Regions from separate parts of the Arthrobacter sp. HMSC06H05 genome, predicted to be linked through region 1. Evidence: riboswitches for the same ligand, from Rfam matches in the RefSeq annotation. Region 1 holds a riboswitch; each other region holds the start of a gene.
What was found. Region 1 has a riboswitch for S-adenosylmethionine ahead of acs (acetate--CoA ligase). Riboswitches for the same ligand answer to the same signal wherever they lie in the genome.

Region 1 (7,356 bases):
GCCAGTACGTCGCAGACGAGGCGACCCTCGACATGCTCGAAGCCGAGGGCCGCGTGGTGTTCCGTTACGAGGGCTGGAACCCGAACGGTTCCCGCCGCGGCATCGCCGGCATCACGAACGAGGCCGGCAACGTGGTTGGTCTGATGCCTCACCCAGAGCACGCAGTCGAGCTGGGCTTCGGACCAGACGATGGCCGCGGCCGTGACGGCCTGACCGTGTTCACTTCCTTGATCAGCAACTTTGTGGAGGACGCCAAGTGACCACCCAAGATTTCACCCTTGATACCGTCGCTGATGCCGAATCCACCCCAGACGTTGAGCAGCCGTGGGCTGAACTGGGGCTGAAGGAAAACGAATACGAGGACATCAAGAAGATCCTGGGCCGCCGCCCCACGGATTCCGAGCTCGCGATCTATTCCGTGATGTGGTCCGAGCACGCCTCCTATAAGTCCTCCAAGATTCACCTCCGCTCCTTCGGTAAGAAGGTTGACGATGAGATGAAGAAGCACACTCTGGTTGGTATGGGCCAGAACGCTGGCGTGACCGACCTCGGTGACGGCTGGGCTGTGACGTTCAAGATCGAATCCCACAACTCACCTTCCTATGTTGAGCCGTATCAGGGTGCCGCAACCGGCATCGGCGGTATCGTCCGCGACATCATCTCGATGGGTGCCCGCCCTGTAGCGGTCATGGACCCGCTGCGTTTCGGCGCGATCGATCATCCGGACACTGCCCGCGTGGTGCACGGGGCTGTCGCGGGCATCGGCGGCTACGGTAACTCGCTTGGTCTGCCGAACATCGGCGGCGAAACCGTGTTTGATCCCGTCTATCAGGGCAATCCGCTCGTCAACGCACTCGCTGTGGGCGTGATGCGTCACGAGGACATCCACCTCGCCAACGCGAAAGGCGAAGGCAACCGTGTGGTCCTGTTCGGTGCGCGCACCGGCGGCGACGGCATCGGCGGAACCTCCGTTCTGGCTTCGGCGTCCTTCGAGGAAGACAAGCCATCCAAGCGCCCAGCGGTCCAGGTGGGTGACCCGTTCGCTGAGAAGGTCCTGATCGAATGCTGCCTCGACTTATTCCGTGACGAGCTTGTTGTGGCGATCCAGGACCTCGGCGCGGCAGGTATTTCGTGCGCGACCAGCGAGCTCGCCTCCAACGGTGGCGTGGGCATGAACGTTAAGCTCAGGGACGTGCTGTTGCGTGATCCGAGCCTCAACCCGTCCGAGATCCTGATGTCCGAATCTCAGGAACGCATGATGGCCGTGGTAACCCCTGAGAACGCTGAGGCGTTCGAGAAGGTCCTGGAGCACTACGGTGTCGAATACTCCTGGATCGGTGAGATCACCGAGGATCCGCGCCTGATCATCACGTGGAACGGCGAGGTCATTGTGGACATCGATCCGCAGACCGCCGCTGAAGAGGGACCTGAATACGACCGCCCATACGCCCGCCCTGACTACCAGGATGCGTTGCAGGCTGACTCGTTCCGCGGCTCCGAGGCCGCTAAGAACCTGCCGGAGCAGGGCGAGGACCTCAAGCAGGCGATGCTGGAGCTCATGGCGCGGCCTAACCTGTGCGATAAGACGTGGGTCACCCAGCAGTTCGATTCCAACGTTGGAGGCAACACAGCGTTGGCTTCCCCTGACGACGCCGGCGTGATCCGCGTTGATGAAAACACCGGCATGGGTGTCGGTTTCGCGACGGATGCGAACGGCCGTTACGCCTACCTCGACCCCTACGCTGGCGCGCAGCTGGCGTTGGCCGAGGCGTACCGCAACGTCGCGACCTCCGGCGCTACCCCGATGGCTGTGACTGACTGCTTGAACTTCGGTTCCCCTGAGGACCCGAATGTGATGTGGCAGCTGGTCCAGGCGATCGAGGGGCTTTCGGATGCGTGCCTTGCACTCCAGGTTCCGGTGACCGGCGGTAACGTTTCGCTCTACAACCAGACCGGCGAGACCCCGATCCACCCGACCCCGGTTGTGGGCGTGATGGGTCGCTTCGATGACGTCACCGCGCGCACGGTTTCGGGTTGGCGTGAAGAGCACGACGGCAACGCTGTCTATTTGCTTGGTGTGACCCGCGATGAGCTGGATGGCTCCGAGTTCGCCGCGATGCGTGACCACCTCGGCGGTGTCCCGCCGAAGGTCGACCTCGATGCGGAACGCACCCTGGGCCAGCTTCTGGTTTCCGGTTCCCGCGACGGCATGTTCGATGCCGCCCACGACCTTTCCGAAGGCGGCCTCGCAGCCGGGCTGGTCGAGATGTCGATGCGCTACGGCGTCGGCGTGCGCGTGAACCTGGATGAACTCAAGCAGCGTGACGGCATTGACGCTTTCACCACTCTGTTCTCTGAATCGCAGGCCCGCGCGCTGGTGTGCCTGCCGCGTTCCGAGGAGGAACGTTTCACCGCGATGGCCGCGGCACGCGGCTTCGCCCACGTCCGCCTGGGTGTCGTGGACGCTTCCTCGAACGCGATCGAAGTTCAAGGCGAGTTCTCCGCTACCCTCGACGAAATCCGCGAAGGCTGGGGCACAACCATGCAACGCCACTTCGGCTAACTCCCGTTGCTAGCGGTGTGCCGTACGGCTACAGCACACCGTTAGCAGGCACCGTCAAAAATATGACATGGCTGTGGGCGCCAGGTTCATCCTGGCGCCCACAGCCATGTCGTATTCGCGGCCGTGAATTGTACGGCCTACCCTGGCTGGCGGGCGCTGTCTCCTGCCCGCCAGCGTGGCAACCTAGCGGCGGACAGCCGCGCCCGGATGGTTTTCCGGCAACCGGTCGCCGCGACCAAACAGTGCGTGGCGCAAGGAGGAACCCGTCTGGTCTTCCACTGGGCGGTCGGCATCCCACGCAACCGTGGCGTCGGCGGCTTCCTCAGCGCTCGGGTACACGCCGAGCGCTTCGAGTTCTGGAATCACGTAGTCCACGACGTCACGGAACGTGCCAGGCTTGACCGCGTAGGCGACGTTGAAGCCATCCACCCCGGTGTCACGCACCCATTCGTGGAACTGTTCGGCGACTTCGCGGCCGGTACCCACGGCAACCGGACCGAAACCACCCACGCCGATGTAGCGCGCCAACTGGCCCACGTTCCACGGCTTATCAGAATCACCTGAAGCCGCCTGGAACATGTTCACCGCGGACTGGATCGCGTTGGACTCCACGTCTTCACCGATCACCGCATCCAGCGGGTATTCGGACAAGTCGATGCCCGTCCAGCCTGCGAGCAACGCCAACGCGCCCTGCTCATCGGCATAAGACTGGTATTCGCGGAACTTCTCCCACGCTTCCTCGTTCGTCTTACCCACAACCGGGGTGATCATCGCGAAAATCTTGACGTCATCAGCGTTACGGCCCTCCGCCACGGTTGCTTCACGAATCTTCTTCACGGTCTTCGCGAGGCCTTCCTTGGTTGCCTGCGAAACGAACACAGCCTCAGCGTGCTTCCCCGCGAAAGCCATACCGCGCGAGGACGCGCCGGCCTGGAAGATCACCGGGGTGCGTTGGCGGGAAGGCTCCGTGATCGCAATGCCTGGAACGTTGAACCACGTGCCTTCGTGTTCAATCGGGTGCACCTTAGCCGGGTCAACGAACAAGCCGGATTCGCGGTCAGCTACAACCGCGTCGTCCTCCCACGAACCCTCGAGCAGCTTATACACGACCTCGAGGTATTCATCCGCGTGATCGTAGCGTTCGTCGTGCTCCATCTGGCTGGTCTGGCCAAAGTTCTTCGCCGCGGACTCGAGGTAGCCGGTCACAACGTTCCAGCCGACTCGCCCGCCCGTGATGTGATCCAGGGTCGCCATGCGGCGCGCGAGCCCCACCGGATGCTCATACGCAGTGCCCGCAGTGACACCGAAACCGAGGTTCTTCGTCGCTGCAGCCATCCCCGCCACGATCACCGCCGGATCAGCCAACGGGATCTGCGCACCGGAACGCAACGCCGTTTCCGGGGAGTTCGCATACGCGTCATACACACCCATCACATCGGCCAAAAACAGGGCGGAGAAACGGCCCTCTTCCAGGATCCTGGCGAGCTCAACCCAGTGCGAGAGCTTGTTGTAATCCCGCGAGGTATCTTCCGGATGCTTCCACAAACCCGGGGACTGGTGGCCAATCGTGTTCATCGCGAAGGCGTTGAGAAGAATCGGTTTTTCAGACGACATGTTAACCCTTTCCCGCAGCCCTCAAACGCTGCGCCATCGTCTTCTGGCGGGAGCACCTTTCCCTCACGATTCCTGCTACGGAACCCTTCAGGATGGTTGCTGCGGCGTCAACGAGCCAGATCTCTCGGCCGCTCTGGATGGATACGGATTCAGCATAGAGGCACACCATGGGCATCACGCAAATCGCTCGTGACCGATGACAAAGAATGACGGCACGCATCGGCGGCTACACTTGCGAAAGTATTACCCCAAGCCATAACACGGGTTTCTGCAGGTGAAAGGGCTACAGCGACGTGGAATTTGCGCGGCCAGAAGTGTTCTTTACCGTCGATATCATCGCGCTGATCATCAACGGGATCATGGGTGGGGTGATCGCCCGCCGCATCGGACGCCTTTGCTTCGCCAGCCGTGTTGAGCAACATGACACACACGCTGACCCGATTTGCGTGCAACCGCATTCGTCACCCACTATGGACAGCACAACCATCCAGAGCGGCTGAGAGATCTGGCTCTACGACGCCGCAGCAACCACCCCGGGTTTTTACCGGGCATGGTGCTCACGCCAGGATCGATGGAGTGACAACGCATGACCGCAACGTCCGCACCCGCGCACCAGGCCGCCCAGGCTCAGCTCAGCAACGCAAACCTCAGCAGCGCGCAGCCTAGCGATGACGCGCTGCTTAGCGATGAAGAGCACAGCGCGTACTGGGCCAAACAGGCCGGGCAGCTCACGTGGGAGACCCCGTGGGATACGGTGCACACGCTAACCCCGCCTAACCCTGAAACTCAGGAAGGTCTGCAGCAAACCTGGTTCGCGGGAGGCACGCTCAACGCCGCTGTCAACTGCGCAGACCGCCACGTAGCGGCGGGCAACGGGGACAAAGTAGCGCTCTACTTCGAAGGTGAACCCGGCGACCGTCGCACCGTGACCTACCGCGAACTCACCGAGGAAGTCTCGCAGGCCGCCCACGCGCTCACGGAACTGGGCATCACCCGCGGCGATCGCGTCGTGATCTATCTTCCGGTGCTCGTTGAGACGATCATCATCACGCTGGCTTGCGCACGCATCGGCGCGATCCACTCGCTTGTTTTCGGCGGGGTCAGCGCAGAAGCGTTGCGTTTCCGGGTTGAAGACACCCGCGCCAAGCTGCTGGTCACCAGCGACGGCCAGTACCGCCGCGGCAAGGCCGTGCCCGTCAAGGACATCGCGGACGAGGCCGCATCCGGGGAGAACCAGCTCGAGCATGTGCTCGTGATCGACCGCACCGGCCAGCGAGACATCCCGTGGACCGAAGGCCGTGACATCTGGTGGGACCAGATTGTGCCCCGCCAGCCCCGGCAGCACACACCGGAAGCGTTCGATGCGGAAAATCCGCTGTTCATCATGTACACCTCCGGGACCACCGGGAAACCGAAGGGCCTGGTGCACACGACCGGCGGCTACCTCACCGGTGCTGTAGCGACCTATAACCAGATTTTCGCCCACCCGGACCCAGCTCAACGCGCGGGCGACGTGCATTGGTGCACTGCAGATCTCGCGTGGGTCACCGCCCACACCTACGAGATCTATGGGCCGCTCGGGGCCGGCGCGACCCAAGTCATCTATGAAGGCGTGCCGAACGCCCCGCACCCGGGCCGGCACTTCGAAGTCATCCAGCGTTATGGTGTGACCTCCTACTACACCGCGCCAACGCTCGTGCGTTCGCTCATGGGCTGGTTCCCGGAAGGGATCCCAGCCGAATACGATCTCTCCAGCATCCGCCTCGGCGGAACCGTAGGTGAAGCTGTCAACCCTGAAGCAGCACGGTGGCTACGCGAACAGATCGGCCGCGACACCTACCAGCCCGCCAACCCTGAAACCGGGGAACCCGAGCGCGGCATCAGCATGGTCGATACCTGGTGGCAGTCAGAAACTGGCTCCACCATACTCACTCCCCTACCCGGCGCAACCACCGTCAAGCCCGGCAGCGTAGGCCGCGACATGCCAGGGGTAGCGACCGCGGTTGTCGACGACGAGGGCAACCCGACACCGGCTGGAACCCAAGGCAACATCGTGCTCACCCAGTTCCCGCCCTCGATGGCGCGCACCGTGTGGGGCAACCCGGAACGCTGGTACACCTCTTACTGGAAGGCCTACGCCACATACGGTTGGTTCAGCGCAGGCGACGGCGCGAAAGTGGATGTCGACGGCGACACCTGGATCCTCGGCCGCACCGATGACGTCATCAACATTTCAGGCCACAGGCTCTCGACCATCGAGATCGAGTCCGCGCTCGTGACCGACCCGGGTGTTGTCGAAGCCGGCGTGTGCCCGGTACCGGATGCGAAGACCGGGCACGCCGCGATCGCGTTCGTGGTCCCCGGCGACCAGTCCCTGCTTGGCGCTGACGCGAGCGATGAGGCCGTCGCCGAGTTCGCGCAACGGCTACGCGCCACCGTGACCAAGGAAATCGGGCCCATCGCAAAACCGGCCCGCATCATCCTTGTCCCCGACGTACCGAAAACCCGCTCCGGCAAGATCATGCGCCGCATCCTCACCCAGGCCTACACCGGCGAACAGCTCGGCGACACAACGAGCCTGCGCAACGAAGAATGCATCCCGGACGTGCTCGCTGCCGCCCGCGGCTAGCTGTATCCGTAGCTAGGCCGTACCCACCGGAGAACTGACCGGCGGCTACGGCGGGAGGCCGTGCCCGCAAGAGAAAATGCGTACTTTGAGTTGATTTGAAGTCAGTTCGTCCAGGCTTAGGCGGCCGGCTCGCCCAAGCCTTATCGCGAATGTGCATTGGGTCACGCATCGTCCTAGTCTCGATGCATGCGTTCTAGCAAAGACACGGCTTCCGGCAGCGGCACGGGTTCCAGTAGCGGCACGGGTTCCAGCGCCGACGCCTCGCCCCGGGTTGAGAAGGAGTCCCTCGATAAAGGCTTGACCGGGCGCCACATCCAGTTCATGGCGCTGGGTTCGGCAATCGGGACCGGGCTTTTCTATGGGTCAGCGGATGCGATCAAGGCAGCCGGACCCATCGTTCTGCTCGCCTACATCGTGGCCGGTGCCGCGGTGTTCATCGTGATGCGTTCACTGGGTGAGATGGCGGTGCGCAACCCGGTTGCTGGCGCGTTCTCTGACTACGCGACCCGCTATCTGGGCCGCTACCTGGGGTTCACGACCGGCTGGACGT
Region 2 (7,356 bases), on a different contig from region 1:
GGTCCGTTATGGTCTGCCGTCAATCCTAACGGTTGAGCTGATTTTTGGCCCGTTTTGAACCTTGCTAGCCCAAATATGTGCCCACCGCGAAATCCTCGCCCAGCTCAGAAACGCTCCGGGCGCGCGTGCACGGATCCGCGGCGCGTGAGAACCTTGGAGCATGAGTTCGGTAGAGATCATTGACGTGCCCGTACGCACCGCAGGCATCCGTTTGGGCCAGTTTCTGAAACTAGCCAACGTGGTTGAAGACGGTGTGCAGGCACGCGAAGAGATCGCTGAGGGTAGTGCAACCGTCAACGGCGAGGTCGAGACCCGCCGAGGCCGGCAACTAGATTTCGACGACGTGGTCGGCTTCCACGACTACGTGCTGCGTGTGGCGCGCGGAGACGAAGCCTAGCCGCAGCGGCCAGTCTCGGGCGGCCAGGCCTGGCGCCTATACCTGGGCGCCGAGCACTTTAGCGGTCAGGAACTCGCCGATGTGGCGGATCTCTGCTTGCCCCACTCCGTGGCCGATGCCTTGGTAGTTGACCTTGGTGAGGTCCGTGTTCGCTCGCGCCCACGCGTTCGTCGGTTCGATGAACCGCTCCGGGATCACCGGGTCTTCCGGATCGCGTCCCCAGAACATCGGCAGCTTCTCTTCGCGTGCGGCCAGCTCTTGGTCTTTGAAGAAGTCCGCACCGGTTTCATCCTTGAACTGTTCCAGCGTGAAACCGGACAAGCCCACGAGCGCGTCCACCGCGGAAGGATCACGGCGGGCCACCGCGGTCGCCATCGCCATACCTTGAGAGAAACCCAGTAGCGTGACCGATTCGTGGTGCTTCTTCCGTTCAGCGACCCAGTGTGTCAGGTCCTCCACGACTTGGCTGTAATCAGCCGAGTTGAACTCCAGGTCCTGGCTTGAAAGCGGGAACCACGCGTAGCCGCCAAAACCCAGTGCAAGCGGTGCTCGCACTGACATCACAGCGAACTGGCCCGGAAGCATGCTCGCAATAGGTAGAAGGTCGCGTTCATCCGCGCCAAAACCATGCAAGAAAGCCAAGAGCGGCGCAGACTCATTCACGCCCTCCGGCACATGTTCAACTACAAACGGTTCCCACTTTTCACTCATATAACCATCCTGTCACGCACTTGGCGGCACCGGGCCCAAAAACGCACGGAACGGCGCATCCAGCTGGTGCCCATCGGTCAGAAAACCGTCGTGGCCCACCGGGGTCGAAACCATGTGCACAGGAACATCACCCGGCAGCGCATCCGCGATCCGCTGGGACTCTTGCGGATAATACAGACGGTCCGTATCCACGGCCGCGATGAAGAACTCAACGCCCACTACCTCAGCGAGAGCCGCTTCGACTCCCCCGCGGCCCCGACCAACGTCATGGCTCATGAGCGCCTCAGTGAGGGTCAGGTAGGCGTTGGCATCGAAACGATTCACGAGCTTATGCGCCTGATGGTCCAGATACGACTCGACCGCGTAGCGGCCGCGTTCATCACGGCCAGCAGATCCCAGCGGAAGTTCGCTACCTTGCGGCGAGCGCCCAAAACGATGGTCGAGCTCGGCAGCGGAGCGGTAGGAGACGTGGGCGAGGCGGCGAGCTATGCCTAGGCCACGCTGCGGGCCGGCACCGTTGCCGTGGCTGTAATAGTCTCCGCCGTGGAATTGTGGGTCGAGCCGGATCGCCTCAGTTTGGATCTGCGCGAACGCGATCTGTTCGGCCGATGATTCAGCGGTCGCGGCGATCACTGCGCATTTGGTGACGTGTTGCGGATAGCTCACGGCCCATTCGAGCGCACGTGCCCCGCCCATCGAGCCGCCAACAACGGCGTGCCACGCCTCAATGTTGAGTGCGTGCATGAGGCGCAGTTCAAGCTCGACCATGTCGCGGATCGTCACGAATGGGAAACGCGAACCATAGGGTTGCCCGTCCTCGGCCAGCGAGGCCGGGCCGATCGTGCCTGAGCACCCGCCCAAGGCTGCCGGAACCACTGCGCAATACGTGGTGGTGTCCACCGGCTTACCCGGGCCTACGACCTCGCGCCACCAACCAGGTTGCGGTGCGTCCGCATCGGTCACTGCCGCATCGTTAGCCGGCGCATCTTTAGCCGGCGTTCCGTCGGCTGCGTGGGTGTCGCCGGTCAGCGCGTGCAAAACGAGGACCGCATTACTGCGCTCAGCGTTGAGCTCGCCGAAAACCTCGTACGCGATATGGGTTTGGGGAAGGTGCCCGCCTGTCTCTAGATCCAGCGGGCCCAGCGGGAGGATCTTCACATCGCTCTCGGGAGCGTTGTGTTGTGAGTGTTCTCGTACATCCAACGTCATAACGCTGCTTTCGCTTCGTGAGTTTCTATCGCTTCCGTTGCCACATGCCAATGTCCCGGCGCTAGTTAGGCGCGGGCGGCGTGGAAGGCGTCGAAACCCTTCTGCAGGTCGGCGATGATGTCATCCACGTGTTCAAGGCCCACTGAGAGGCGTACTGTGCCTGGGCCCACGCCGGCGGCTCGCTTCTCTTCCGGAGACAGCTGGGAGTGGGTTGTGGATGATGGATGCGCCACGAGCGAGCGGACGTCACCGAGGTTGGCTACAAGCGAGTGCAGCTCGAGCGCGTCCACGAAGGCGCGGGCCGCTTCCTCGTTGTCTTCAGCTCCCTTGATCTCGAAGGAGACGATCGCGCCCACCCCTTCGGGTGCGTAGTGGCGGCCACGCTCATACCACGGGCAGGATTCCAAGCCGGCATAGATGGTCGCGGAGACGTCATCGCGCGCTTCGAGCCATTGAGCGACCTTCTGCGCGTTCTCGATGTGCCTCTCAACACGCAGAGAGAGCGTTTCGAGGCCTTGGGCGATCAGGAAGGAGTTCATTGGGGAGATCGCAGCGCCGGTGTCACGCAACAACTGCACGCGGATCTTCAGGATGTAGGAGAGGTTCGCACCCAGTGGCGAGCCAACACCCATATCGCGGCCGTAAACGATGCCGTGATAGGACTCATCCGGCTGGTTGAAACCCGGGAAACGCTCCGGGTGTTGGGTGTAGTCGAAGTTTCCTGAGTCAATAATGACCCCGCCCATCGCGGTTCCGTGGCCGCACAGGTACTTGGTTGCGGAGTGAACCACGACGTCGGCGCCCCATTCGATCGGGCGCAGCGAGTACGGGGTTGCCAGCGTGTTGTCAATGATGAGCGGTACGCCTGCCTCATCGTGTGCAATCGCGGCGATGTTTTCGATGTCGAACACGTCTTGGCGCGGGTTACCGATGGTCTCGCCGAAGAAGGCCTTGGTGTTCGGCTTGATTGCCCCGCGCCATGCATCCAGGTCGTCTGGATCTTCCACGAACGTGACCTCGACACCGAGCTTAGGCAGAGTGTGCTTGAAGAGGTTCTGCGTCCCGCCATAGAGGGATGGCGATGCGACGATGTGATCGCCGGCTTCCGCAACATTGAGGATCGCATAGCTCGTAGCCGCCATTCCGGAGGCGACGAACAGCGCACCGACGCCGCCTTCGAGGCTTGCCATGCGGTTCTCGATGACTTCGGTGGTCGGGTTACCTAAGCGCGTATAGATAGGCCCCAGCTCGCTCAGCGCAAAGCGGTTGGCAGCAGCCTCGGTGTCAGGGAAAACATACGCGTTGGTCAGGTGGATCGGTAACGCTTGCGAACCCGTGGTCGGGTCTGGAGTCTGGCCGGCGTGGATCTGACGAGTTTCGAACTTTTGTTGCGACATATACAGTGCACCCCTTGATTCATAGGAGGGGCTTGCCCGCATACACCGGTTGATTTGACGTAACGTCCGCCCGGATACGGGCGGGCAGAGCCCGCGCTTGCCACAGCGGCATTCCCGTGTGACCAGGTCCTCACCCGGGGCACCCCGCCGCGGACGGAGGGTTGCCGGCCAGCAAACCGGGGTTTTGCACTGGCACTCATGACCTTGGCAATTAGCCTACAACACGCCAACCCACTGGCACCACATAACGCCCACCACACCCGGTTTGATCCACAGGCCGGACTTCAACTTAGGTAAACCTAAGTAGAGATGTGGCTCACACAGTGTCAGATTTAACCCATGAAGCTCGATCACGTTTCTTACGCTTGCGGGCCAGAAGGCCTCATCACCACCGCAGACCGTATCGCCGATCAGCTCGGGCTCCGGTACGTCAAAGGAGGCGTGCACCCACGCTTCGGAACACGCAACGTGTTCTTCCCCCTCCACAACCACCAGTACCTCGAAGTCGTTGAGGTACTAGACCACCCGGCCACTCTCCAGCAGCCGTTCAGGAAGGCAGTACGCGCCCGAAGCGAGATGGGTGGCGGATGGATGGGCTGGGTCGTCTCAGTAGAGGACCTCACACCTATCGAGGAGCGCCTGCAACGCGGCGCGGTCCCCGGTTCGCGTAAGTTCCCCGACGGGCGAGAGCTCACGTGGCGCCAGATCGGCATCAACGGGCTCATCGCAGACCCTCAGCTTCCCTACTTCCTCCGCTGGGACGAGAGCTTCGAGGACCTGCACCCATCCCGGGCTGAAGAGCCACACGGTGAAATCGTGGAACTCACGATCTCCGGTAACCGCGAACGCATCGACGAATGGCTCGGCCACCCAGGTGAAGACTTCAAGGGCGAGGTCACATTCAACTTCACCTCCCCCTCCGGGATGCCGGGCCTGCAGTCAGTCACGTTGAAGACCCCGAAGGGCCTCGTAACCCTCTAACAGCGTTGGCCCGGCGGCGGCTGACAGGGCCGACGGCGCGGGCTAGCTACCGTACCCGAACCATGCCGCGAGCAGCGGGTAGCCCACAAACGCGACCGCATCGAGTAAGAAGTGCGCCCAGATGAGCGGCATGATGCGGCGTTTGTGCAGGTAGTAGAGCCCAAAGATCACGCCCATCGCTACGTTGCCGATGAACGGCCCGATGCCTTGGTAGAGGTGGTAGGAGCCACGCACTACGGCGCAGAAGATGATGATCGCGGCGGGCGTCCATTTCAGTGTTGCGAGCCGCTCATGCAGGTAGGCGAGCACCACGATCTCTTCAAGCAGCCCGTTCTTGAGTGCGGCCAACAGCAACACGGGTACGCTCCACCACGCGTCCGGAAGGCCCGAGGTCGTGATAGCAGTCGTGACACCGAGCGCCCTGCCCGCTGCATATACCGCGAGGGTTCCTACGCCGATGAGCACGAAGAATGCGAAACCCACTGCGGCGTCGCTACCGCATCGTTGACCGTCGATGCCCCACCTACGCCAAGGCTTATTGCCCGGCCAGCGTGAAACAAGGTAGATCACGAGCGCTACCGGGGCAAGCGCAAAGAAGATGCCGGCAAGCTGATACAGCAGATCAATCCACTCACGCGTGCTAGTTGAGGTGTTGAGGGCCGCGGTCCCGGAGGAGATGGGGCCGCGCGTGATGGTGTCGAGCAAGTCGATGAGCGCATACACCCCGGATTTGCCCAAAGAGAGCGCTAGGACGATGCCGATCTCCCACCCCAGGGCCTTTCGCGAGGGCGCCCCCAGCTCGCCCAGGCCGGGCGTCTTCGCTGAGCCGTCACCGTCTGGGGTGTGTGCGTGTGGGGATTGGGCACTCATGCATCCGATTATGCTCGGTAGGCTGGATGCATGGCCAGGCAACCCACGAGCGAAGAAGTTGAACGCGCCAACGCTTTATACCCTGCCGCGGATTGGGTTTCTGGCCGGGTTGAGGAATCTGGGAAGTCGAACCTGGTTCTCATCCCGGCAGACCCGGTTCCTGAGGTTGTGTTCCGGATGGCCCGGACTCGTGAGGAGGCGCTCGCCCAAGCCCGCCGTGCCGCGTTAGCGGATGCGCTTGCCCCGCATGTTCCGTGGCTCGTCCCTGAATCCCGCTCCCCGATCGATTCCGCCGGCGGGATCATCCAACGTTTCATCCCCGGTGCCGCCCACCCGCTACACCAAGGCGACCCTGCAGCGTTGGGGCGGACTATTACCGACCTGCAGGCGGTTCCGTTGAGCGCCTACGAAGGCCTGGTTGGCGCGCCCTGGGAGGCAGAACCTCAATGGACCCAGGCCCGCGCCGATGCTGCGATCGATGCGCTTGAGCCCGATGTGCGGGCAAGTGCCGCTACCGTGTTAGCTACTCTGGGTGAGATGGAGCAAGCCATGGGATCCGCGGTGGGCCAAGGCGCCGCTCTTCGCGGTTCACTCCGGCGTGGTTTAGTGCATGGGGACTTAGCGGGCCGGAATATGCACTGGCGTGATGGCGAGCTGATCGGGATCCTCGACTGGGACAAAGCATCCTTGTGGGACCCGGCGATCAATCTGGCGCATCTATCGCTGTGGCACGGCCAAGACGTGATCGACCCGTCAGCCCCGGATGAGTTCTTCGCGGCTCGAGCCCACGTGTGGAACGGGTCATTGGCGTTGACTCGCGTGGCTGACGCCGCACTGCGCGGTGGAGTGAAAACCTGGGGCCGGCTTTTGAGGAAAACCCAGCCGCGCATCATGAGGGCCGCTCAAGCCGCACACGTATGCCGCGAGCTGCTCCAGTAATCCCCTCGGCCTCATACTGTTGAGCTCGCTACGGGGCTCATACTGTGGAGCTCGCTAGTTCGAGCGGTAGGTCCGCACGCCCGGTTTCTTTGGCGGTTCAATAGGCCAGAACGCTACAACCGCCCACCAGGATGCGATCATCAACACGACCGTGATACCGATGATGAGGCTCACGTTAGGGACAAAGAAGAGCAGATACGCGACGATCACGGCGCCAAACAGTGCGCCGAAAAATTTGTTGTCCATCGTTGTCGGTGTTCACGTTCATCTCCGGAGATTACTTGCCGCATCCGGCTGAGCTGTTGAAGGCCCGCCCAGTTCTGTTAGATGAGCACTGCTGCGTGGATGCGCGAAACGCCCGGGGTCTGTGACCCCGGGCGCCAGCACGTGTGTGGTTTAGAGGACGTTGAGGACCTCGTCGTACGCTGGTTCCTCACCCACGCTTGGAGTCAGGGAGGAGTAGAGCACGGTGCCGTCCGTGTCGATCACGATGACGCCGCGAGCCATGAGGCCCTTCATTGGCCCGTCTGCGAACTTGATGCCGTAGTCCTCGCCGAAGCTCGAACGGAATGCCGAGGTCGCAACAACGTTGTCGATGCCTTCAGCGCCGCAGAAGCGGCCGAGCGCGAACGGAAGGTCCATGGACACAGTCACAACAACCGTGTTCTCAAGGCCCGCTGCACGCTTATTGAATTCGCGAACGGACTGGGCGCACACCCCGGTATCGATCGACGGGAACACGTTCAACACAACGCGCTTGCCTGCGTAATCCTTGAGGGTTACGTCTTCAAGGTCGGTGTTGACGGTAGTGAACTCTGGGGCGGCCTTACCTACAGCGGGGAGGTCGCCAAC
Region 3 (7,356 bases), on a different contig from region 1:
GCGAGCCGACCCGAGCCAGAACAGGCACAAGCGAGCCAACGCGGGCGCGCGCATCCGCAACTGATGCATCCGCAACCCGCACGTCCCCAACCCGCGCATCCGCATCCCGCGCGGCTTCGAGTGAACAAGGAGAGTCATGACCCAGGCGTTGACCCATGTAGAGGACCTCGCGGACTTCATTGACGCGTCCCCTTCGAGCTATCACGCGGCGGAAGAAAGCGCTCGCCGCCTCGAAGAACAGGGTTTCACGCGTCTCGCTGAACATGATGAGTGGCCCGCGCAGCCGAGCGGGAAGTTCGTGGTGGTGCGTGATGGCGCGGTCATCGCGTGGACGGTCCCGGCGAATGCGGACCCGTGTACACCAGCGAATATTTTTGGTGGGCACACGGATTCCCCGGGCTTCAAGCTCAAACCGAAGCCGACCACGGGTAACCACGGCTGGTTGCAGGCCGGCGTTGAGATCTATGGTGGCCCGCTTTTGAATTCGTGGCTGGACCGTGAACTGCGCTTGGCGGGCCGCTTGGCGATGCGTGACGGTTCTGTGGTTTTGGCTGATACGGGCGCGCTGCTGCGTTTGCCGCAGCTTGCGATCCACTTGGACCGCGGCGTGAATGAGAAACTCGCGTTGGATAAGCAGGTCCAGACTCAGCCGGTGTGGGGTCTGGGTGTGCCTGCTGAGCATGATCTGTTGGCCGAGCTCGCCTCGTCCGCCGGTGTTGATCCTGAACAGATCGATGGGTTCGATGCGGTGGTCGCTGACTCGGCTCGTGGTCAGGCTTTCGGCAAGGATAAAGCGTTTTTCGCGGCGGGCCGCCTGGATAACTTGGCTTCCGTTCACGCCGGTTGCGTTGCCCTCGGTGAGGTAGCGGATGCAGGTGTGGGCCAGGATGCTCAGCGGGTTGCGATGTTCGCGGCTTTTGACCACGAGGAGCTGGGTTCGGCGTCCCGTTCGGGTGCTGCTGGCCCGTTCCTTGAGGATGTTTTGAACCGTATTTATGCGGGTTTGGGTGCATCCGCTGTGGATCAGGCGCGGGCGTACGCAGAATCCTGGCATGTGTCATCGGATGTGGGGCATTCGATCCACCCGAATTATGCGGGGCATCATGATCCGGTGGTCAAGCCACTTCTGGGGTCTGGCCCGATCTTGAAGATCAACGCTAATCAGCGTTATGCGACTGATGCGCTCGGTGCTGCAGCGTGGGCTAGCTGGTGCCGCGAGGCTGGGGTTGAGAGCCAGGAGTTCGTGTCGAATAACAATATCCCGTGCGGTTCCACGATCGGCCCGATCGCGGCGACCCGCCTAGGGATTCGCACCGTGGATGTGGGTATCCCGATTCTGTCGATGCATTCGGCCCGCGAGCTTGCAGGCGTGAGCGATCTTCACGACCTATATAAGGTTGCGAAGGTTTTCTATACCGCATAACTTAGTTCACTTGCGCTTCACCTGGGCTTGTAGAGATGGGGACCCAGACGTGATGTAATGCCGTGCATGTCCAACAACGCCACAACGATCCAAGGGGACGGTGCTCGCGGACTAGATAGGCGAGGGCAGAACACGCATGGGCAGGATGCGCCCCAGAAACGCAGAGACGGCCGGAAGTTCCTCCCGGAGGTCCAAGCCCTGCGGGCGCTTGCCGTCTTCGCCGTTGTGGCGTGGCATTTCTACCCCAGGGCAGTTCCGGGCGGCTTTGTTGGTGTCGATATCTTCTTTGTGATCTCAGGGTTTTTGATCACATCGAAGCTTCTGCGGGACGCCGAAGTGCACGGCAAGATCAACCTCGCTGAGTTCTGGGCTGCCCGCATCCGCCGCATCATGCCGGCCGCGACAGTGACCGCGTGCGTGATCATCGTTGCAACGTTCATATGGTGGCCCACGGAGCAGTGGGAACAGGTTTCGCGGCAAGGCATCGCGAGCCTGTTGAGCATCGTGAACTGGGTTTTGGCCGTTGATTCCGTGGATTATCTGGCCTCAGACAATGCGCCGACCGCTTTCCAACACTATTGGTCACTCAGCGTTGAGGAACAGTTCTATGTTCTCTGGCCGCTCGTGGTGATCCTGGCCGTATGGCTCGCCCGCCGCATCGGGCTCACTGTGCGTGCCTATGCGATCGTCCTGTTTTCGGCGGTGATCCTCGCCTCGTTCGTGTGGGCTGAATATAGGGTCCGTTCAAACGATCCGGCGGCTTATTTCATCACGACAACGCGCGTGTGGGAGCTCGCCTTAGGCGGCTTGATCGCAGCCCTGGCGCCCTACATCCTCAAGGACGATTCCGGCAAGGGCAAGCAACGGATGGGCGGCGGCGTTTCGTGGCGTGCGGTGCTAGCGCTGGCAGGTCTTGCGGCGATGTGCTGGTCGATCCTCACGTACACGCACGCGACCCCGTTCCCGGGTGCTAGCGCGGCGGTTCCCGTACTGGGGGCTGTGGCGGTGATCATCGCGGGCCGTACCAGTGGTGCGTTGTCGCTGAATTGGCTGGTTGATTGGGCGCCGGTTCAGTGGCTGGGCAAGGTGTCTTTCTCGCTGTATTTGTGGCACTGGCCGGTGTACATGGTTTTCGTGCAGATCACGGAGCATAAGCCGTATTGGTGGCAAGTGCCCGTGCTGATGCTGATCTCGTGTGTGCTCGCGCACGTTTCGTGGCGTTGGGTTGAGGAGCCTGCACGCCAGTGGAAGCGTTTGAAGGTCTCGCCTGCGCCAGCGTGGATCGCAGGTGGCGTGGCAACGCTCGTTGCTGTTGCGGTTGCTGTGACTCCGATTGTGCGTGCGGATGCGATCAATCGCGAACAGAAGGAGCTCGCTGCGGAGCTTCTAAAAGGTGAGCGGCCGGAGTTCGCTGCCGGTAGTTGGGATCCGGTCATCAAGAAGTCCGGGGCTCAAAAGCTCGATGCGGGGCATCCGGATAGCCCGGGCGGCCGGTTGGTCACTGAAGGGGAGCGCGCAGACGAGCTTCCAGCGGCGCTCACGTATGGCTCGGTCATCACGCCCACCCCTGCGGAAGCTGAGGACGATGCGCGCACGGATCAGGAGTGTTTCGCGGGCAACGGCAAGAAACACACGCCGCGCTGCGTGAAGGGTAAGGAAGACGGCGAGAAGACGATCGCGATAATGGGTGATTCTCACGCCCGGATGCTCGTGGAGCCGCTAGAGGAGCTAGCGAAGCACCACGATTGGCGGATCATCACCTACACCAAGGCTTCATGCCCCATGTCACTTGAACCTCGTGAGCTCGGTAAAGCTGATGAGCGGTGCGTTGAACCGAATAAGGAATCCATCCAGCGGGTAATTGAGGATGAGCCTGATGTGATCATCACCAAGAACTTTGCAGGATCAACATTCCGCGGCGATGCGGCGGACGGTTACGAACGCACGTTCAAGGAACTGCAGAAGAGCGGGGCGCAGCTTGTGGTGGTTCGAGACACCCCGGTCCCGTCGCGTGATGACGATATTCCGATTCCACGCACGTGCGTTTCCGGTAGCATGGACAAGCCACACGAGTGCGATTTCAGTGTTGAACAAGGTTTGCTTGATGACCCGGCGGTAGAGGCGGCCGGGCGGCTCGATGACGTCTACTTCCTTGATATGACCGATTACTTCTGCAGCAAAGACGAATGCTCCGTGGTCGCGGGCAACACGCTGATCTACAGGGATGGAAATCACGTGACCAACACGTACCTGAGAAGCCTCGCACCCGTCCTGGAGCGCCGCCTCCCTCAACAGCTACGCGACCACAAGGACTGACTCCTCCCGCCCACGCGCGCTGCACATCGCAGTGCATGATGGCACCCACACGCACAGTGAAGAGTTATGGCTTGAGCCGTACTGCGGGTAGACTGGTGCTGTTGCCCACTTTCAAGTTTTGCTGGTAACCGCATCGTGATGCGCACTTCAGCAGGCTTGCACGCCCTGCATGGCAGGGTAGGGGCTACCGCAATAGAACCTCCTGGTACGGAAAGACCGTGCCCGCTTTATGTCCAAAGGAGGTGGGTTCACTTGCGTAACTACGAACTGATGCTGCTGGTTGACCCCGAGGTCGACGAGCGCACCGTTGAACCGACGCTCAACAAGTTCCTCGAGGTCGTCACCAAGGACGGCGGAACCGTCGAGAACATCGACATCTGGGGCCGTCGCCGCATGGCCTACGAAATCAACAAGAAGGCTGAGGCCATCTACGCAGTGGTTAACTTCACCGCTGAGCCACAGACCGCATCCGAACTTGACCGTGTTTTGGGCCTCAACGAGTCCATCATGCGCACCAAGATCATCCGCCCAGAGGACCAGCGCATCAAGTAAGCGCGTCCTCAGCGGGCACAACCACGTTTCAACGCTTCACGCTAAGGGGAATCATGGCTGGAGAAACCATCATCACTGTGGTGGGTAACCTCACCGCTGATCCGGAACTGCGTTTCACGCCCTCCGGTGCCGCGGTAGCGAACTTCACGGTCGCTTCTACGCCGCGGATCTTCGACCGTCAGGCCAACGAGTTCAAAGACGGCGAAGCCCTCTTCATGCGCTGCAGCGTATGGCGCGAACACGCCGAAAACGTGGCGGAATCACTGACCAAGGGCATGCGCGTCATCGCCCAGGGTCGTCTCCGTGCCCGCAGCTATGACGATCAGAACGGCAACCGCCGTACCGCATGGGAACTGGACGTCGACGAAGTCGGCCCAGCCCTGCGCTACGCAACCGCACAAGTCACCCGCAACCAGCGAGGCGGCGGGGGTAACCAAGGCGGTTTCGGCGGCAACCAGGGCGGCTTCGGTGGAAACACCGGCGGCGGCTTTGGTGGCGGCAACCAAGGCGGAGGCTTCGGCGGCCAGCAGAACCAGGGCGGCGGCGGAGACTGGGGTGCGCCTCAGCAATCTCCAGCTAACGACCCGTGGGGTAACTCTGGCGGCTCAAGCGACTGGGGCGCAAACCCCGGCCAGTCCGCACCACCGTTCTAAATCGTTTTCAAACCAATACCCATCCCGCAGCTGACACTGCGGGCTCCAAAACAAACTAAGGAGCTCCACGATGGCTAAGCCTGAAATTCGCAAGCCTAAGCCTAAGGCCAACCCGCTCAAGGCCGCCGACATCGACTACATTGACTACAAAGATGTCGCCCTTCTTCGCAAGTTCATCTCCGACCGCGGCAAGATCCGCGCTCGTCGTGTAACTGGCGTTACCGTGCAGGAGCAGCGCAAGATCGCTCAGGCGATCAAGAATGCGCGCGAAGTTGCCCTGCTTCCATACTCCGGCGCTGGCCGCGGCTAAGCAAGAAGGAGGAGAGAAGAAACATGGCAAAGCTTATTCTCACGCATGAGGTAACCGGCCTGGGTGCTGCGGGCGACATCGTCGAAGTACGCGACGGCTACGCACGCAACTACCTGCTGCCACGCGGCTACGCGATCACCTGGACCAAGGGTGGCGAGAAGGACATCGAGTCCATCAAGGCTGCTCGCGAGGCCCACCGCATCGCGAACCTCGAAGAAGCACAGAAGATCGCAGACGGCCTCAAGGACGCTGAGATCCGCATCGAGGTTAAAGCTGGTGACACCGGCCGCCTGTTCGGTACCGTCAAGCAGGCCGACGTTGCAGCAGCAATCGAGGCTGCCGGCCTGGGCAAGGTCGACAAGCGCACCATCGAGATCGCACAGCAGGTCAAGACCACTGGCCACTACAAAGCCACCGTCCGCCTGCACGAAGACGTTCTCGCGAACACCACGCTGCACGTTGTTGCAGCACCAAAGGGCAAGTAACACTCAAGCACTCAGCGCGCGGAACCATAATGTGAACCGCGTGTCAGCTCACGTGTGAAACAGTCTGAGACGCGCCCCGCGAGGGGCGTGAACGAACGCCGCACCCGAGAAAGGGTGCGGCGTTCGTCTCATTAAATGAACTACATGACACATTCAGTTGCACGGCGTGCGCTGAACTGTTTATCGTTTAACACACGAATCATGAGTACGGATTTTTAGGCCCTGGCTAATCCGTCGGCAACCCTCTCGCGTAGGTGGGGTGCCCCAGGTGACGATTCGGCCGTCGGGAATGCCGGCGGCAAGCTGCGCCGGCCATTGTGGACGGCCGATACTTGCGAAGGATGAATCGCTATGTCCCTGACCCACACCATCGACCAGGCAACCCTGCGTTCGGCATTCGACCGTTTCCCTGTAGGCGTGGCAGCTCTCTGCTCCCGCGTGGGAGGCCACCACGAAGGCATGGTCTCCTCGAGCTTTGCGGTCGGCATCTCATATGAGCCAGCGCTCGTATCCTTCTCAGTTCGCAACGAATCCCGCACATGGCAGCGCCTCAAGCACGGCTATCGGCTCGGCGTCTCGATTCTGGCCGATGAACACCGCGAGGTCTGCTATCAGCTCGCCTCCCGCGACGCATCCAAGCGTTTCAGCGGCCTCGACGTCACGTTAGCTGACTCCGGTGCTTTGTTCCTGGACCGCGCCGCCCTGTGGCTTGAGACCTCGATCTATGACACGGTCCCGGCAGGCGACCACACCATCGTGCTGTTGAAGGTCCACGCTGTATCTCACGGCGAGGAACACGGAGAGCCGATCGTGCTGCACGGCAAGACGTTCCGCGACCTTGCGCAGCTTCCAGACCGCGCACTCGTAACCGCCTAAAGCCTGCTGTTTGGAAGGCGCTGATCATAGGACAAACGCGGGCAGTTAATCTAGGTTGGCTTAGAGCTGAGCAAAAAAAGCAGTGCTATCTGAGTCCCGATCTGCGTATATTGAGGCCATGGAGAAGAAACATGTAGCCCTCACGTCCGTAGCAACCCTCGCGCTGGTTCTTGCCGCTTGCGGTGCTCCAACGGAGGACAAAACCTCCGAACCCACCCAGGACGCCCAGCAGACCCAAACTCAGCAGACTGAGACTCAGCAGGCGCAGAACACTGACGCCGATGACGCTGATGGTAAGGACTCTGCAGACAACAACGCGCAAGCCCCAACCAAGGGTGGTAGCCAACAGAACGCTCTCAAGGCGATCGAGACCGCTGAAAAGGAAGTTGGCGGCAAGGCCGTTGACCTCGACTGGGATGACGATAAGAGCGGCTGGAGCGTAGATGTTGTCAAGGGCAATAAGAGTCACGAGCTCGAGGTAGCCGCTGACGGATCCAAGGTCACCAACCAGGATGAAGTCGAAGACGTAGACAGCGATGACCGCCGCGAATATGACGCGATCAAGGTAGAAATCGCTAAGGCGATCGAGACCGCGCTCAAGGACACCCCAGGCACCCTCGATGACGTCAGCGTTGACGAGGAGCAAGGCCAGATCATGTGGGAAGTTGATATCTACCCAGAGGGTGGCGGCGCCGACGTGACGGTCTATGTGGACGTCAAGAGCGGACAGGTCCTCAAGAA
Region 4 (7,356 bases), on a different contig from region 1:
CGGAAGAAGGATGGCATGGCCTCGCCGCGCTCGTCCGCTTCGACGGCCTTCTGGAAGTAAGGGACGGTCTTGGTCATGGCGGTGGCCGCAACTGGGATGACGGCGTTGACCATGACTCCGGCGCGCTTCATCTCCAGGGCCCAGGTGCGGACCATGCCTACGATGCCCGCCTTAGCTGCGGCGTAGTTGGTCTGGCCGAAGTTGCCTCGCTGGCCGGTTGGCGATCCAATGCAGACGATGCGGCCGGCCACGCCGTTCTCCTTGAAGTAGGCATAGGCGGCGCGGACGCAGGTGAAGGTTCCCTTGAGGTGGACGTTGATGACCAGGTCGAAGTCTTCGTCGGACATCTTCAGCAACGACTTGTCCCGCAGGATCCCGGCGTTGTTCACCAGGATGTCCAGGCCGCCGAAGGTGTCCACGGCGGTCTTGACCAGCTGGTCGGCGGCCTCGCTGGTGCCGACAGGGACCACTGCGGCGACGGCCTTGCCGCCGGCTTCGGTGATGGAGGCGACAGCGGCGTCCGCGGTCTCCTGGTTGACGTCGTTGATGACCACGGAGGCTCCCTGGCGGGCGAGCTCCTGGGCGTAGGCGAGGCCCAGGCCTGCGCCCGAGCCGGTGACGATGGCTACCTTGCCGTCGAGGGACATGGGGTTCTCCTTCGGTGGTGACGTTCTAGATGTCGGTTCTGTTCAGAGAGCCTGCGTGCCGCCTCGCGGCGGATACTCTCGGATGGTCCAGGTGTGGCGTTCACCACACAAGAACCATGACAGTACATATAATTGAAATTGTCAATTATTTTTCGAGGCTTGCATTTCGAGTACGATCCTCTGCAAGGGACAAGCCTCTATATGGGCAAGATCAGCCGGATCACGTCCTCAACTACACGGACCAAGGAAACAGGCACATGACGACCACCCAGGACACCTCCGGAGCCGCAGTGAACCCGGCCGAGGCCGCCCAGCGCTTCCCCGCCCCCTCCACAGCGCTTGCGGCCGAGCGCATGGCGGAGTTCACGTCGTCAGAGCTCGCCGGCCAGGTCCAGTTCCTGGCGGCCCGGCTGCGCAGCATCGGCCACAGCCACGCCAACCGCGTCCTGCAGGAGGAGATGGGATTGAAGGTCCGCCAGTACTCCGTGCTGGCCCTGGCCGCCGCGGACGTGAACCCGTCCCAGCGCGAACTCGGCGACTTCCTGAGCCTGGACCCGAGCCAGATAGTGAACCTGGTGGACTTCCTGGAGAAGCGGGGATGGGTCGAGCGCCAGGTGGATCCGCGCGATCGTCGCTCCCGGATCGTCATCGCCACACCGCAGGGGCAGGATGCCTACCGGAGGGCACGCGCGCTGACCATGGCCTCCGACGACGTGGTGCTCGCCGCGCTCAGCTCCGACGAGCGGCACGAGCTGAGCCGGCTGCTGGAGAAAGTCGCCTTCTGACCTCTGCTTGCTGAGCCCCGCTAAAGCCTTACGAAACGCCCCCCGCGGGCCTGCATCTAAGCAGGCACGCAGGGGCGTTTCTTGTTGACGTTTTGTGACGCGCGCCGCCCGTCGGGCTGTTGACAGTGCCCTGCCGGCACGTATAAAAATGGTGCTTGTAACCCATCCAGAGCGACTGAGAGACCTGGCTCGTTGAAGTCGCAGCAACCGGTTTATGCACGGTGCTCCCGCCAGGAACGATGGAAAGGAATAACTGTGTCATCGTTGTCCACGCACACCCCTGTCCACCCTGCAGCAGCCGCCGATGCGGAAGCCAGCACCGCTGTTTCCTCGGCTGACTTGAGCTTCGCCGAAGGGCTACGTTACGTCACCACGCAGGACGCGCCGGTCACCCCGTGGGAGGCCGGCCACACGCCAAGCCTGGCAGAGTTGCGTGAGCATTTCGGCCCGATCTTTGACCGCATCGCGAGTGGGGCTTCTGAGCGGGAGGCGCATCGTGTTCTGCCGTTCGTTGAGATCGCCGAGCTCAACTGCGCCGGATTCACCGTGCTTCGCGTGCCTACCGAGTACGGCGGCCCGGGCGTGAGCTTCACCGACTGGGTGCAGCTGCTGATCGATCTGGCGGCGGCTGACCCGAACATCGCGCATCAATACCGTTCCCACGCGGGTTTCGTGGAGACGCTGCGGTACCAGGATGAGCAGACCCGCCAGTATTGGTATGCGAAGGTTTTGGCGGGCGATGTTGTGGGTAACGCATCCACGGAGATCGGCGGGAATGCGTTGAATACGCTCAACACCACGTTGGCTGTGCAGGCGGACGGCACTGGGGTGCTCAACGGCGCTAAGTATTACTGCACTGGCACCGCGTACGCGACACATACCCGGGTTTCGGCCACGCTGCTTGATGCGGATGGAACACCGACCGAGGGTCGACAGTTCGCTGTCGTTTCCACGCGGGCTCCGGGCGTTGAGCTTGAGGATGACTGGAACGGTTTCGGTCAGAGCCTCACCGGTACGGGAACCACGCGTTTCACCGATGTGAAAGTTGCGCCCGAGCACATTCTAAACCGCGTTCCCGGCAGTGCCGAGGCGCAGTTTGAGGCGCCGCTGTTCCAGATTGTTTTGCTCGCCGTGCTGGCCGGTATTGCTCGCAACGTTGTGAACGATGCGGCGGCTGGCGTGCGCCGGCGGACCCGCTCCTTCAATACCGGATTGGGTGTTCCGCACTCTGAGGACCCGCAGATTCTGGGGGTTGTGGGCCGGCTTTCGGCGCAGGCTTTCGTAGTGGAGTCGGCGGTGGTTGAGGCTGCGCGGCGGCTCGAAGCCGCCGAGGGCGTGCTTTCGCTCGAAGGCGAGGACGCTGGCACCGGCGATGGCAACGGTGACGCCGATACTGGCGCCGCCGCTACTGGCAACACTGACGCTGGCACCGGCGCCGCTACTGACACAGCGCAGCGCTTGCTGACTGAGGCGGAGCTTGCTGTTGAGCGCGCGCACGTGACTGTGCCCGGCATCGTGACCAGTATTTGCTCTGACCTGTTCCTCACGGGTGGCGCATCGAACACGTCGCGGGAGAAGAACCTGGACCGGCACTGGCGCAATGCGCAGACGGTCGCGACGCATAACCCGATTGTGTTCCGTGAGCGGATCATCGGCGACTACCTGGTCAACGGCACCGTCCCGGAGGGTCTCAACGCGATCGGTGAGGTGCGCCGTGCTTCTTAACGCGTTTGAGATGGCCACGCCGGTGCATCAGTCCCCTGGTTTGTGGCGGCATCCGGAATCCCGGGCAGCGGATTTTGACCAGTTGAGCTACTGGACCGGCCTGGCGCAAACCTTGGACAAAGGCGGTTTCACGGCCCTCTTCCTGGCCGATGTGCTGGGGACCTATGACGTGTACGGCGGCAGCGACGCGGTCTCGCATGAGCGCGGCGTTCAAGTTCCGTTGCTGGATCCTTTCGCTGCGGTGTCTGCGATGGCTGCGGTCACCCGTAGGCTCGGTTTCGGGTTGACGGCGTCGTGCACGTATGAGGACCCGTTCCTCTTGGCGCGCCGGTTCGCGAGCCTGGATCACCTCACGGGTGGCCGGGTTGGCTGGAACATTGTGACGTCGTATCAGGATTCCGCGGCCCGCAACCTCGGTTTGGAGCGGCAACTGCCCCACGATGAGCGTTATGACCGCGCGGACGAGTACATGGACGTCATGTACAAGCTGTTCGAGGGCAGTTTCGCTCCGGGTTCGGTGCTCAAGGACGCCGATGCGGGTGTTTTCGTGGACCCGGCGGGTGTCCGGAAGGCTGAGCACAAGGGCGAGTATTTCTCTGTCGATGGGGCGTCACTGACGCATCCGGGACCGCAACGCACCCCGTTCTTGTTCCAGGCGGGCGCCTCGGCACGGGGCTTGCGTTTTGGAGCCGAGAACGCTGAGGCCGTGTTCATGATCGGTTCTGAGCCGAGCGTTGTGCGCGGCTATATTGAGCGCTTGCACGAGGCGCTTGAGGTCGCGGGCCGGCCCGCCGATGCGGTGCGCACCTTCGCGATGGTCACCGTCGTGACGGGTGCCGACGACGAGGAGGCGCAACGCCGCTTCGAGTCCTATCAGCAGTACGTGGACGTCGAAGGGGCTCTGGCACTGTTCGCGGGCTGGACCGGCGTTGACTTGGCCGGCCTGGATCCCGATGCACCGCTGGCCGAGGTTGAGACGGACGCGAATCAGTCCGCACTGCGCTCGGTCACCTCCGGCGACACGTCGCGGGAGTGGACCGTGCGGGACATTGCCGCGTTCGTGACGTTGGGTGGCCGTGGCCCCGTGATTGTGGGTGGCCCCGAGAGCGTTGCAGATCAGTTGGAGGCGTGGCAGGCGGCTTCCGGCGTGGATGGCTTCAATGTGTGTAGTGGTGTGCGGCCGGCTGATCTTGAACGTTTCGTTGAATACGTGAGCCCCGTGCTGAGGCGCCGCGGCCTGCTGGCCGAGCCGGGCCTGTTGGCTGATGCCGGCGCTGAAGGCGCCGACGCCGATACCACCGACGATGCGGCGGCAACTGATGCCGTGACGTTGCGTGCCGCGGTGACGGGGCAGGATTGGTTGCCTGAAACACATCGTGGTTCCCGCTTCCGCACTGGCGCTTTGGTGGAAGCTGGCAGCTAAGGGCTTCCCTACCGGCCGCGCATAGCCGGCGGGCGGGTTCCGTGGGATGCCCCACGGAGCCTGCTGCCGCATCGTAATTCTGCAGCCGCGGATTGTGATGACGTGTTGTGACGGTTGCCGGCTTGCGCGGCGCGGAAAGGGCGATAACGTTACGGAATGAGCAACTCGATGCGGGATAGTGCTGCTGGTGAGACTCAGGCCCCTGAGACACCGGGCGTTGCGGCGAGGGCTGTGAGCCCGGCTTTGGCGATCGCAGGTATCTTGTTGATCGCCACGAATCTGCGGATGCCGATGACGAGCGCGAGCCCGCTGTTGCCCCGCATTAAGGAAGACGTGGGGCTTTCGGCGGCGTCGGCGTCGTTTTTGATTTCGTTGCCGCTGCTGTGTTTTGCGGTGTTTTCGCCGATCGTGCCGCGGATCGCGGCGCGTATCGGGTTGGCGCACTCTTTGTTCGGCGCTTTGATTGCGGTCAACGTGGGGATCGTTTTGCGTTCCTGGGTTGGCTCGTTCGGTTTGTGGACCGGCACCGTGTTGATTGGTGTTGGGATCGCGATCATGAACGTGTTGTTGCCGGCGTTGATTAAGCGTGATTTCCCGGATCATGCGGGCACATTGACGGGTGTGTATTCGGCGTTTCAGTCGCTCATGGCCGCGCTTGCGGCGGCGGTCGCTGTCCCGATCGCTGGGTTGCCGGGTTGGGGTTGGCAGGGCGCTCTCGGTTTGACGTTGGGCGCCGGTTTGATTGGTATGGCGGTGTTCGCTCCGCAGGTTCGTGCCGACCATGTGATGCGGCGAACAAAGATCCTGGACCGCCAAGCAGCTGACGCCGCGGCCGCTGGCGAAATGTCCGGCGCTGAAGCCCCCGATGCGGTGGCCTCCCCCGCTACCCCGGCGTCCGCATCGTCCCCCGCCCCTGCACCTGCGTCCGAGACAGCGCCGCCGGCGCGTCCGCGGAGTTTGTTGCGTTCCCCGTTGGCGTGGGTGATTACGGCGTTTATGGGTTTTCAGTCGACGCTGTTTTATTCGATTTTGGCGTGGTGGCCGGCTATTGAGATGTCGTCGGGGATTTCTGAGGAGAGCGCCGGTTTCCATATTGCGGTGATTCAGGCGTCCGGTATTGTGGGTTCGCTTGTTGCGGGCTGGTTGATGAGGCGCGACGTGGTGGGGCCTACTGTTGGTGTGGCGGTTTCCACGGTGATTGTGGTGCTTGCGGGGACCATGCTGGCTCCACAGTTGGCGTTGCTGTGGGCGCTGTTGATAGGTACTGCCCAGGGCGGGTTGTTCACCGTCGCGTTGACGTTGTTTGGGGCGCGGGCGCGTACGCCGATGTCAGCTGCACGGCTTTCGGGTATGGCGCAGACGTTCGGTTATGTGATTGCGGCGTCTGTTCCGCCGGTTTTGGGTGTGGTGCGTGAAGCAACGGGTTCGTGGACGGCCTCGTTGTGGATCCTGCTGGGAATCGCGGTGATCACGTTGGTTTCGGGGCTGATTTCAGCCAAACCGCGGTATGTGGAGGAACATTAGCCTCGTTCTGTTGAAGCGCACGGTTCGTCGCGGAGCACTAGCCTCGTTTTTCGCGGTTTTCGCGGGCCCGTTGGGCCCGTTCGCGCGCTTCGATCGCGTCGAGTTCGGCGTCAGTGAGTTCAGATGAACGGTTGACGCCGGAGCCTTTGCCGAGGTCGTCCGGGTTGTCTTTAGCGACCATCATGAGCAGGGAGATCACCAGCAGGCCCGCGACGAACGCGATGAGGAAGAACGTTGCACCGATCTGAAGGTTGAGGCCGTTGCGGGTTCCGCCTGCACCGGCGAATGCGGAGATGACGCCGGCGACGATACCGAAGGTCAGCGACAGCGCGAGTGCAGGTTTGACGCTTTGCTTCCAGCCGGACTGCTTCGAGCCAGACGTGGATGGCTTGTTGGCCACGGATTCTCCTTTACGCGGGTTTCGTGCGAGGTCTGTGTACAGGTTTGTGTGCGGTGCGTTCTGGTGTTGTTGTGTGTTTTCAGTCTAGTTGCCGCGGCGTTGGTCTTGCATGTAGCCGATCGCGGAAATCAGCAGGTGTACGGCGATGAGCGCGGTGATCATGGAGGCCATACCGAAGACGCCGTGGGCGTCGCTGGTGGTCATGAACACCATGATGATGCCGCCGATAACTCCGAGGCCACCGGAGATGGTGGTGTCTTTGCTGGGGCGGCCGGTTTCGCGGGTTGTGAGCCCACCGTAGAGTTCTGATGCTCCGCCGATGGTGTAGCCGAACGCTACAGCGAGTGCCATGCCTGTGGCGTCGCGCATGATGACCGCGAGGACACCAGCGATGGCCCACGCGAGGACCGCGGAAGTGACGGCGGTACGGTAGCTGGGTGCCAGGGAGAGCCGCATGATGGGCCAGTAGAAGAGCGCACTGGCGAGGAAGAGGACGGCGAAGGCTGCGCTGATCGCGCCGACGGTTGGGGTGGTGTTGAAGAAGACGCCGACGAGTGCGAAGAGCGCGCTGACGATGCCCCGGTAGAGCATCGGTTTGGCGAGGACTCGTTTATAGTCCGCCGTGGTTGCTTCTGTGCGGGTGTTGCTGGCGCTGCTGTTGTTGGCGCTGGCCTTGCTGGCACTGTTCGCGTTGCGGCCGTTCTTCGCGCGGTTACTGCTGGCACCGCTGTTGCTGGCGCTGTCCACCATGTGGTTTGTTCCCCTTGTTTTTCGGGTGTGTGGGTGCGGGTGGGCACCAACTTTCAAGTTTATCTGATGCCGATTGTGTGCTTATTTCTGGCGGAGTTTGCG

Region 2: another riboswitch for S-adenosylmethionine. It lies ahead of HMPREF3160_RS07210 (O-acetylhomoserine aminocarboxypropyltransferase/cysteine synthase family protein); the one in region 1 lies ahead of acs (acetate--CoA ligase).
Region 3: another riboswitch for S-adenosylmethionine. It lies ahead of HMPREF3160_RS05445 (flavin reductase family protein); the one in region 1 lies ahead of acs (acetate--CoA ligase).
Region 4: another riboswitch for S-adenosylmethionine. It lies ahead of HMPREF3160_RS09850 (acyl-CoA dehydrogenase family protein); the one in region 1 lies ahead of acs (acetate--CoA ligase).

The regions. Positions count from the first base shown of each region.
Region 1 is NZ_KV788974.1:111,838-119,193, forward strand. It holds gene purQ (phosphoribosylformylglycinamidine synthase subunit PurQ) at 1-260, shown strand, start outside; gene purL (phosphoribosylformylglycinamidine synthase subunit PurL) at 257-2,563, shown strand; gene HMPREF3160_RS02270 (LLM class flavin-dependent oxidoreductase) at 2,747-4,177, opposite strand; SAM riboswitch class I at 4,208-4,321, opposite strand; gene HMPREF3160_RS02275 (hypothetical protein) at 4,327-4,599, opposite strand; SAM riboswitch class I at 4,658-4,755, shown strand; gene acs (acetate--CoA ligase) at 4,764-6,806, shown strand; gene HMPREF3160_RS02285 (amino acid permease) at 6,993-7,356, shown strand, end outside.
Region 2 is NZ_KV788989.1:20,658-28,013, reverse strand. It holds gene HMPREF3160_RS07225 (RNA-binding S4 domain-containing protein) at 161-397, shown strand; gene HMPREF3160_RS07220 (alpha/beta hydrolase) at 434-1,108, opposite strand; gene HMPREF3160_RS07215 (homoserine O-acetyltransferase MetX) at 1,121-2,317, opposite strand; gene HMPREF3160_RS07210 (O-acetylhomoserine aminocarboxypropyltransferase/cysteine synthase family protein) at 2,383-3,714, opposite strand; SAM riboswitch class IV at 3,803-3,918, opposite strand; gene HMPREF3160_RS07205 (VOC family protein) at 4,054-4,695, shown strand; gene HMPREF3160_RS07200 (CPBP family intramembrane glutamic endopeptidase) at 4,738-5,565, opposite strand; gene HMPREF3160_RS07195 (phosphotransferase family protein) at 5,596-6,504, shown strand; gene HMPREF3160_RS07190 (hypothetical protein) at 6,559-6,750, opposite strand; gene tpx (thiol peroxidase) at 6,901-7,356, opposite strand, start outside.
Region 3 is NZ_KV788983.1:83,152-90,507, reverse strand. It holds gene HMPREF3160_RS05480 (glycosyltransferase family 87 protein) at 1-140, shown strand, start outside; gene HMPREF3160_RS05475 (M18 family aminopeptidase) at 137-1,423, shown strand; gene HMPREF3160_RS05470 (acyltransferase family protein) at 1,490-3,739, shown strand; gene rpsF (30S ribosomal protein S6) at 3,992-4,291, shown strand; gene HMPREF3160_RS05460 (single-stranded DNA-binding protein) at 4,345-4,944, shown strand; gene rpsR (30S ribosomal protein S18) at 5,015-5,254, shown strand; gene rplI (50S ribosomal protein L9) at 5,278-5,739, shown strand; SAM riboswitch class IV at 5,937-6,050, shown strand; gene HMPREF3160_RS05445 (flavin reductase family protein) at 6,091-6,615, shown strand; gene HMPREF3160_RS05440 (PepSY domain-containing protein) at 6,734-7,356, shown strand, end outside.
Region 4 is NZ_KV788983.1:3,138-10,493, forward strand. It holds gene HMPREF3160_RS05100 (SDR family NAD(P)-dependent oxidoreductase) at 1-647, opposite strand, end outside; gene HMPREF3160_RS05105 (MarR family winged helix-turn-helix transcriptional regulator) at 905-1,432, shown strand; SAM riboswitch class I at 1,592-1,678, shown strand; gene HMPREF3160_RS09850 (acyl-CoA dehydrogenase family protein) at 1,688-3,157, shown strand; gene HMPREF3160_RS05115 (LLM class flavin-dependent oxidoreductase) at 3,147-4,580, shown strand; gene HMPREF3160_RS05120 (CynX/NimT family MFS transporter) at 4,737-6,104, shown strand; gene HMPREF3160_RS10005 (hypothetical protein) at 6,142-6,504, opposite strand; gene HMPREF3160_RS05130 (hypothetical protein) at 6,589-7,254, opposite strand; gene HMPREF3160_RS05135 (ATP-dependent RNA helicase) at 7,336-7,356, opposite strand, start outside.